DNA from 4 places in the Sporosarcina sp. P37 genome. Region 3 is predicted to be linked to each of the others. Evidence: riboswitches for the same ligand, from Rfam matches in the RefSeq annotation. Region 3 holds a riboswitch; each other region holds the start of a gene.

Region 1 (2,199 bases), 810 kb from region 3:
GATCCCATGAAGCAAGGATATTCATCCAAGCATATAATGAAGGAAGGAAAGCAATCGCCGCAATGACAATGAGCGCCGCTTTGTTTTTTGTGATATTCCGGATGTCCCGTTTAACAATAAACCAAATTTTATTCATCTAGTATAAAACCTCACTTCTACATTCCTGCATCATACCAATAGGCTGGAGAAAATTGTCTCATTCAGCACATCGGTAATTTGCTCCTCTGACAGCTGTTCGTCGTGAGTTTTAGACCAATCGACGACTAATGCCAGATAGGATTTAAACAAAAGATAGGCGACCAGTTCGCTGTTGCAAGGCTTCAATTCCCCTTTTGCCACTCCGCGCTCAATCTTTCCTGCAATAAACTTCAAAATCTCTTTTTCTATTGACGTCAGCACATCACCCACTGCCGGGGTGCGCAGCTCTTTTTCTTCTTCAATCAGTTTAACAAACAGCTGATGCGTTTCACGGAATTTCAGTAATTGCATGATGCGTGCATGGGCATTCTCCTGAAACGAAGCGCCTTCTCTCGTGCTTTGCTCAGATACATCTTTCATTTCACCGACCATCTTCCAAACGATGGAATGAAACAGCTCTTCTTTGTTGGAGAAGAATGTGTAAATTGTACCCTTACCGACATTTGCAATTTTCGCTACTTGATCCATGGTCGTCGCTTTATATCCAAACATCGTAAACGACTTTTCCGCCGCCAGCATTATTTCTTCTCTTCGATCCATCATGACACTTCCTTTAAAATGACCAGAATACCATTCCGGTCTGCTAGTCATTATATTACATAGATTCATCAATGAATGCAAGTTTTCTTCTTTCATTTTCAGGCATCGTTTCATTTGTTAGATATAAAACGGACAAGCATCTGGTAACCTATTCCAATGCAGTCTTGACTAATAGTAGCCGATATGACACCATTAGAGGTGGATAAACACTAGGGGTGCTTTTGCTGAGAGAGGCCGTTGCCTTAACCCTTGAACCTGCACTAGGTAATGCTAGCGGAGGGAAGTGGACATATGGACGGGACTGGCCGTACTATGCAACCGCTTCGCAAATAGAAGTGGTTTTTTTGCGTCTATTTTTGAAGAAAAGAAAAGTGGTGCTTACATGAAGACAAAAGTTCTTGAATTTAACAGCGTATCGTTCCACTATCAGACGGCGAAACATGCAGCACCTGCAGCTATCTTGAACAACGTCGACTGGCATGTGAATGAAGGGGAATTTGTCAGCATCATCGGGCCGAGCGGTTATGGAAAAAGCACACTGTTTCGGCTGATTACAGGGCTTGAGAATCCCGACTCCGGCCGCATTTTATTGAATGGTGAAGCGGCTGCAGACCGTCTCGGAAAAGTCGGCTATATGCCGCAGCAAGATTTGCTTATGCCGTGGCGGACGATTCTTGAAAACGTTCGGCTGCCGCTTGAGCTGCAGCGCGTAAAGCCGTCTGCTGATGAAATGATCGGGCTGCTCGCAGATTTCGGACTGGCCGGCGAAGAACACGCGTATCCCGGAAGTCTGTCAGGCGGCATGCGGCAGCGCGTTTCGTTTTTGCGCACAATTCTCACGGGCTCAAATATTTTATTGCTGGACGAGCCGTTCAGTGCGCTCGATGCCATCACACGGCTGACGATGCAGGAGTGGCTGATCGGTCAATGGCGCAAACTCGATAAGACGATTTTATTTATCACACATGACATCGACGAAGCGTTATTTCTGTCAGACCGGATTTTCGTACTTGCTGAAAAGCCGGTGCAGACGATTCGCGAAGTACAGGTGCCGCTTGACCGTCCGCGGGTGATGCGGGACTTGGCACAGCCTGAACTCGTGGAATTGAAAGAGCAGCTGATCGCGGAGCTTCGTTCGGAGGAGCGAATATGAAGATGAATATTTCTTATATCTGGCCGGCTTCTCTCATTTCGGTCTTGCTGGTCATCTGGGAAATCGCAGCGCGTCTTTACGACAAAAGCTTCCTTTTCCCGTCACCCACCGCCATACTGCTCAGATTATGGGAATTAAAAACGGAGCTGTTTATCCACCACTTGCCTCCGACTGCGCTGACGATTTTGATCGGCTTGTCCATTTCCATCATCGTCGGATCTGCACTGGCGATTGCCATGTACAGTAAAAAGCTGATGGAGCAGGCGTTTTATCCCATTCTGATTGCATCGCAAACCATTCCGATCATT
Region 2 (2,199 bases), 450 kb from region 3:
AACCGACATCAAAATGAGGTGAAAGCGAATGAATCAGCACCAGCACGATGACCCTATGCCCTACTATTCCTGCGTGTCCCGGGTGCCTTTGTTTAATCATCTGGAAGAGCAGCAGATGGACCGCATTGTAGAACTTGCACACAGCGCGTCCCACTCACGCGGTGCAACTATTTACCGGGAAGGCGACCATCCACAAGGATTATATATTTTGCATAAAGGCCGGATCAAAATTTACCGCCTGTCGGAAAACGGCAAAGAACAATTAGTGCGTATTTTAGAGCCCGGTGATTTCACAGGCGAACTGTCACTATTTGACGCCAAACCGCATGACGCTTATGCAGAAACGCTTGAGCCTGCGGAATTATGCATTATTGGACGCGATCAAATGCAGAAGCTTCTGCAAGAGCACCCTGCGATTTCATTGAAAATGCTGGAAGAGTTTTCTCATCGACTGGCAGGTACAGAACAGCGGGCCGCACGGATTGGAATGGAATCCGCCGAGACACGGCTCGCCCTGTACTTGGCAGATTTATCAGAAGAGCAGCAGCAACTGACGGTGGAACTGCCGATGAGCCGCAAAGACTTGGCTTCCCATATCGGCACGACGCCTGAAACGATCAGCCGAAAATTAAGCTTTTTTGAAGATTCGGGCTGGATCCGGCAGTCCGGCACGAAAACTGTGCATATTCTCGATTTGGATAAGTTATTGCTAGTATAAAAGAAGCCCTTTTCATTAAGGAATGTAAATGATATGCTAGATGAGAAAAACAAAATATTTTGACCATTAGGGGAATCCTTTACAAGGACTGAGAAAAGAGTGTGGCTCTGAAACCCTTATTACCTGAACAGGTTAGAACCTGCGGAGGGAAGTGGCACGTCGCATCGTATCTATTTCTGTCGACACATCCACCACTTTCCGATTCGGGAAGTGGTTTTTTATTGGAGTGGACCGCATGAAGTTAATTGGCGTTACCGGAGACTGTCTTACGAACGATGAGCTGCTGAAGAATTTACAGCAGGCCGAGCCGTACCTTGACGCTGTGATTCTGCGCGAAAAGTCCAAGACAGATGAACAGTTGACTGATTTGATAATACGTCTGAAGGACAGGAATTTCCCGCTTGCTAAACTTATCATTCATGCCAGACCGAGTTTGGCAAGTATGTTGTCTGTCCCGCGGGTTCAGCTGACTGGTTATGGACTGTCTGTCACAGATGCACAACGGGATTATCCGAATATTTCATTCGGCTGCTCGGTACATTCCCTGCATGAGGCACTGCAAATGGAGCAAAACGGGGCAGATTGGCTGCTCTATGGACATGTTTACGAGACTGCATCAAAACCCGGGCTGCCTCCGCGCGGCACGAAGGAATTATTTGAAATCGCGTCGGCGTGTACTATTCCGGTGTATGCGATCGGCGGAATCCATCCGCATCATCTGACAGATCTGCAGCGGCATCATGTGGCTGGCGCTGCATTATTATCCCCTATGCGCTCATCAGACGCATTACGGAGTTATCGGACGGCAGTTGAAAAAGGAGAGATAGCTAATGAAGAAGATCATTGATTTGAACGGAAAGTCTTATTCCGTTGTGCCGGAAGTGGAAACGGTCCAGCAGCTGCTTACGCATCTGGAACTCAGTGACCGCATTTTGATAGTAGAGCAGAATAAAGAAATTTTGCAGAAAGACAGCTACGATGCACCGATCATGGACAGAGACCAAATTGAAATCATACATTTTGTAGGAGGCGGATAAAGATGTTACAAATTGCAGACAAGAAATTCTCTTCACGTTTATTATTAGGAACAGGCAAATACCCTTCATTTAACGTACAAAAGCAGGCAGTGGCTGTATCGGAAGCCGATATTTTGACGTTTGCTGTTCGCAGAATGGATATTTTTGAAGCATCACAGCCGAATTTCCTGGAGCAGTTGGATTTAACGCGCTACACGCTTCTTCCGAACACGGCAGGCGCAAGCACCGCGGAAGAAGCAGTGCATATTGCACGGCTGGCGAAAGCTTCCGGACTATGTGACATGGTGAAAGTGGAAATTATCGGCTGCAGCCGTTCATTGCTGCCTGATCCTGTCGAGACATTGCGCGCGTCTGAAATGTTGCTGGACGAAGGTTTTATTGTATTGCCTTATACGTCAGATGATGTGGCGCTCGCCAGAAAGCTCTGTGAATTAGGGGTCCATG
Region 3 (2,199 bases):
TCTTCGTCTGTCAGTATACGCATCCCAGTCAGCACCTCTGCTTCAGGAATATTCGGCGTCACAATCGTTGCCATCGGCAGTAAATGTTCTTTCAGCGCCTGAATCGCCTGCTGCTGCAATAAGGATTGTCCGCCTTTGGCGATCATGACCGGGTCAATGACTAAAGGAATCGGGGGATATTCTTTTAATAGATCAGCTACAGCTGTAATGATTTCTGCCGAAAACAGCATACCAGTTTTACATGCTTTTACGTCAAAATCATCCAGCACAGCACGGATTTGTGCTGTTACTCCATCTGTCTGAATTGGATACACACCGTGAACGCCGTGTGTATTCTGCGCAGTCACAGCAGTTATGGCAGAAGTGCCAAAGACGCCAAGCTCCTGAAATGTCTTCAGGTCAGCCTGAATTCCTGCGCCTCCTCCGCTATCCGAACCAGCAATGGTCAATGCTACTTGTACTGTCAATTGAAAAACCTCCTGTCAATTATACTAAAAATGTTTTTGTTTCCCGATCCAATGTATGTAAAGTATTTAGGAAGTTCACGGCAAAGTCTCCGGGACCGCGGGAAATTTCTGCTGTCAGTTCGCCGGCCCGCTTATAAAATGAAAGTGCATCTGCCACGGCTGCTAACGGACGGTCCATTCCTACTGCCAGAAAGGCGCCTGTGACAGAACTGAGTAAGCATCCCGTTCCGGTAATCGCAGTCATCATCGGGTGGCCGCCTGTAATGGACAATGTGGAATAGCCGTCTGTCACGATGTCGACTTCGCCTGAGACCGCCACCAGACAGTTATACTTGCGGGCTGTTTGTTTCGCTGTACTTTCGATGTCCGCCGAGCCTTCTCCCGCATCGACCCCCTTTGCGTTCCAGGGTACATCTGCGATCGCAGCCAGTTCACCTGCATTACAGCGAATCAATGTGATATCTACTTCGTCCAGTACTTTCAGGACGCTCGCTTTACGAAAAGGTGTCGCACCTGCTCCGACTGGATCCAATACGACAGGTTTTCCTGCTGCGCGGGCGCTGTTTCCCGCCAAAATCATTGAATCCACCGTCTGTTGCTTTAACGTGCCAATATTTAAAATGCTGCAAGCGGCAATTTTTGCGATATCTTCCGCTTCTTCCGCCGCATCAGCCATTACGGGGGAGGCGCCTATTGCGAGTAACCCATTCGCCTGGAAATTTGCCACGACGACATTTGTGATGCAGTGAACGAGTGGTTGTGTTTGCCGAAGCTGTTGAATAAGCCGCATGTTTCTCTTCCTTCCTGTAAAGGTATATATACAAAAAGCCCATGCATGGATGGGCGCTTGGGTATGAAAACTACCCACTTCCCTCCGCTAGTACAGACTAGATCAGGTTCAAAGGGTTTGCTTAATTGCATCTCAGCCAAAGTGGAGGCACCCCCAGTGGTGACTATGTATCAGACAGGCTAATTATATCATACAGATGGAAAAGGTAGAAATAATACTGGAAGTACCGGTTTAGAGCCGATGAAAATGTGTGTTTGCGCATAGAAAACCAAGTATAACTATATGCCGAATGTTGCATAACTATCTGAAGGCGTATAACTGTTTCAGATTAAATAGACAAAAAGGAGCAGATCGCATATGGAGAAATTATTCGAAGTTCAACAGATGGAACATACACTGGAGGATATATCATTTACATGGAGTGATACAGGCGGCTATTACCGTGTGTATAAAAACGAACGGCAGGTATATGAAGGGACAGCTCCGAAATTTACGGATGGGGAGCTGGATCCGTCTCATCCTTTTCACTATACAATTGAACGGGTGGAGGAGGGGCGCGTTAAAGATGTAATTGTAATCCAAACATCTGCCCTGACAAAAGTAGAGGAAGATGAACACCCTTTGGCACGGTTAGTAATTACAACAATTGTTGCTTCCTCTCAAGTCGCTCTGTCGTGGGAGTGGATTAAGGACGTGGAAAAATTTGATATTTACCGTAACGGGCACTACATCGAAACCGTCACAGACAATCGATTTATTGATCGCAGAGAAGAACTCTCTGAGCCGGCAGTGTACAGTGTCTCTGCAACGCGTCCGCTGATAGACAGCAACCAGAAAATGAATGTCAGTAAATCCATTGCATCCAAAGTGTATGAAGTGATAATGCCGCCAGATCCTGACAATAAACCGACGGAAGAAACCTATACTTTTTCTGTACGGATA
Region 4 (2,199 bases), 780 kb from region 3:
ATCTTTTGTTATTGCAATTTCTGCAAGTCGACTTGTTCCAGCTAGACCGCCAAATTTTTATGTGCCTATAAAAAATATTTAGTTTTTTGGTGCACAGGTACCAATTTCTTCGGTGTTCGAACTTTACAAGAATCTTGCACCAAGCCTATTGGCGCCGCTTACAACGGAAAACCGTGCCGGTGCCAAAGGGGTAAGCAGCTTGTGCGTTTCCTGACAGCCGTTTATGTAATCCTTCATCAGTATACCTGTAATCGGGCTAAGCAAAATGCCGTTCCGGTAATGACCGGTACAGATATTCAGCCCGCCGATGAACGGATGAGCTCCCATGATTGGCAGATGGTCTGCAGCCCGGGGACGTACACCGGCCCATGTCTTGTGGATCGTTCCGTCACTAAGCACAGGCAATAGACGGGAAGCCCGCTGCAATAAAGAAAGAATACCGCGAGCCGTGACTGATGTATCAAAGGAACCGGGAATAGACGTTGCACCGATGAGCATTTCCTTATTTCGTTTCGGCACAATATAACAGCCGTCTACCGCAAAAACCGTTTTAACCGGTGCAGGGCCGGCCAATCGGATCGACAAGCATTCGCCTTTTACAGGAATGACGGGCAAGGAAAAGCCGGTGTCAGCTAAGAGATGACTGCTCCAGGCACCGGCTGCAACCGTCACTTGGGCTGCATGAAACGTTCCGACTGAAGTATCAATCCCCACTATCCGATCTTGCTGAATCAGCAGACGAACAACTTTTGTTTCTTCATATACATGGACACCTGCATTCATTGCTGCTTTCAAAAAGGCCTGTGCGAGCAAAGGGGCTTTTACTTGATGGTCTTTCTCCAGAAAAATGGCGCCAGCAGTTTGAGACGTCATACAAGGTTCAATCTCCGGCACTTCCTCCGGCTCAAGCCACTGAATGGATGGGTCCTTTTCGGATAAAAAGTGATATTGCCGGCGCAGCTCGTCCCGATCCTGTTCTGTCGCGGCCGTTTTCATCAGGCCGGCTGTTCGTAATTCAATGTCAATACCCGTTTCAGACAGCAATTCATCACGAAGTTGAGGGAACATCCCCCGGCTTTCCAGCGCAATGTCCAATAACGGATTTTCCCGCTCAAATTCATTTTGCGCGCCCAGCATCCCTCCTGCCGCCATCGAGGCCTGTCCAGCTTTTCCTGCATCAAATACAGCTACGCTTACGCCTTCCTTGGCCAGCCGATAGGCAATGGAACAACCAATTACCCCTCCGCCTATTACAATATGATCATATGTCTTCATGGTCTCCGCTCCCTCTAAATGGTTAACATACTGATGTACCGGTCTGGAAGGAAATAAAAAAGCGCCGCTTCCCAGAAGAAAGCAGCGCCTCATGTATACAGTCTATAACATACAGTGGTTGTAAGCAGTGCCACTTCCCTCCGCCAGTATGACCTGGATCAGGTTCTAGGAGTCCCAAAGTCCATTACTTTGATCTCAGCCTTCTCAAAGGCACCTCCAGTGGATGAACTATTCATTTTTTTCAGATTAACACACAAGCTGAAATCTGTCATTTATTTCTTGTGCCAGGTTCTCACACAATTAAAAACCTGCTGTTAATTTGACGGGTGCCTGTGCATCACACAATTAAGTTCAATCATGCAGTAGAAACTGCGAGTGTGGTCGAGGCGACTGTGTATATTACAAGCAGTTACGGTTATAGGATGCCTACGGCTGCGAACGTAGCGAAAGGTGAGAATGGAAAAAATACGATTGTGGAAGTCTGGACATATGATCTGTTTGAACTTGGGGGAACTTATACCTTATGGATAGAAGATTTGCACAATACTGATGGGAAATATTTAAAAGAGAATGTGAAGATGGAGTTTACCATTTCAGATTTTTCAGGGCTTGACTATTTTCCAATAGACAATATGTATTATGATCAAAAATCGCCATTTACGGTTTACTGTAAATTATGGTTATTAGATACCTAACCTATGTTCCAAATACGAAAGAAGAACCCCACTTCTCACAAAGTGGGGTTCTATAACGTTATTCAACTACTAAACTTAACCAGCTAATTGTGTGCTGCACAGGCACCTGTTACTAGTTAATTATCACCGTAGAGCCGTCATACGTAGTAAACTTTATTGTAAACTGATCCCAGATGGTTTCTATAGTAAAAATATAATATTTCCGATCGTAATATGTGTCTGTCGGCTG

What was found. Region 3 has a riboswitch for thiamine pyrophosphate ahead of thiM (hydroxyethylthiazole kinase). Riboswitches for the same ligand answer to the same signal wherever they lie in the genome.
Region 1: linked by a shared signal. The riboswitch ahead of SporoP37_RS12445 (ABC transporter ATP-binding protein) and the one ahead of thiM (hydroxyethylthiazole kinase) in region 3 are both predicted to bind thiamine pyrophosphate.
Region 2: linked by a shared signal. The riboswitch ahead of SporoP37_RS10790 (thiamine phosphate synthase) and the one ahead of thiM (hydroxyethylthiazole kinase) in region 3 are both predicted to bind thiamine pyrophosphate.
Region 4: linked by a shared signal. The riboswitch ahead of thiO (glycine oxidase ThiO) and the one ahead of thiM (hydroxyethylthiazole kinase) in region 3 are both predicted to bind thiamine pyrophosphate.

The regions. Positions count from the first base shown of each region.
Region 1 is NZ_CP015349.1:2,449,875-2,452,073, reverse strand. Features, by position in the region: gene SporoP37_RS12455 (YhgE/Pip domain-containing protein) at 1-136, opposite strand, end outside; gene SporoP37_RS12450 (TetR/AcrR family transcriptional regulator) at 169-738, opposite strand; TPP riboswitch at 940-1,037, shown strand; gene SporoP37_RS12445 (ABC transporter ATP-binding protein) at 1,121-1,891, shown strand; gene SporoP37_RS12440 (ABC transporter permease) at 1,888-2,199, shown strand, end outside.
Region 2 is NZ_CP015349.1:2,090,279-2,092,477, reverse strand. Features, by position in the region: gene SporoP37_RS10800 (heavy metal translocating P-type ATPase) at 1-51, shown strand, start outside; gene SporoP37_RS10795 (Crp/Fnr family transcriptional regulator) at 29-718, shown strand; TPP riboswitch at 777-885, shown strand; gene SporoP37_RS10790 (thiamine phosphate synthase) at 954-1,565, shown strand; gene thiS (sulfur carrier protein ThiS) at 1,549-1,755, shown strand; gene SporoP37_RS10780 (thiazole synthase) at 1,752-2,199, shown strand, end outside.
Region 3 is NZ_CP015349.1:1,636,183-1,638,381, reverse strand. Features, by position in the region: gene thiD (bifunctional hydroxymethylpyrimidine kinase/phosphomethylpyrimidine kinase) at 1-467, opposite strand, end outside; gene thiM (hydroxyethylthiazole kinase) at 487-1,257, opposite strand; TPP riboswitch at 1,320-1,422, opposite strand; gene SporoP37_RS08555 (DUF3238 domain-containing protein) at 1,615-2,199, shown strand, end outside.
Region 4 is NZ_CP015349.1:2,412,197-2,414,395, reverse strand. Features, by position in the region: gene thiO (glycine oxidase ThiO) at 124-1,275, opposite strand; TPP riboswitch at 1,394-1,503, opposite strand; gene SporoP37_RS12285 (hypothetical protein) at 1,608-1,970, shown strand; gene SporoP37_RS12280 (Ig-like domain-containing domain) at 2,083-2,199, opposite strand, start outside.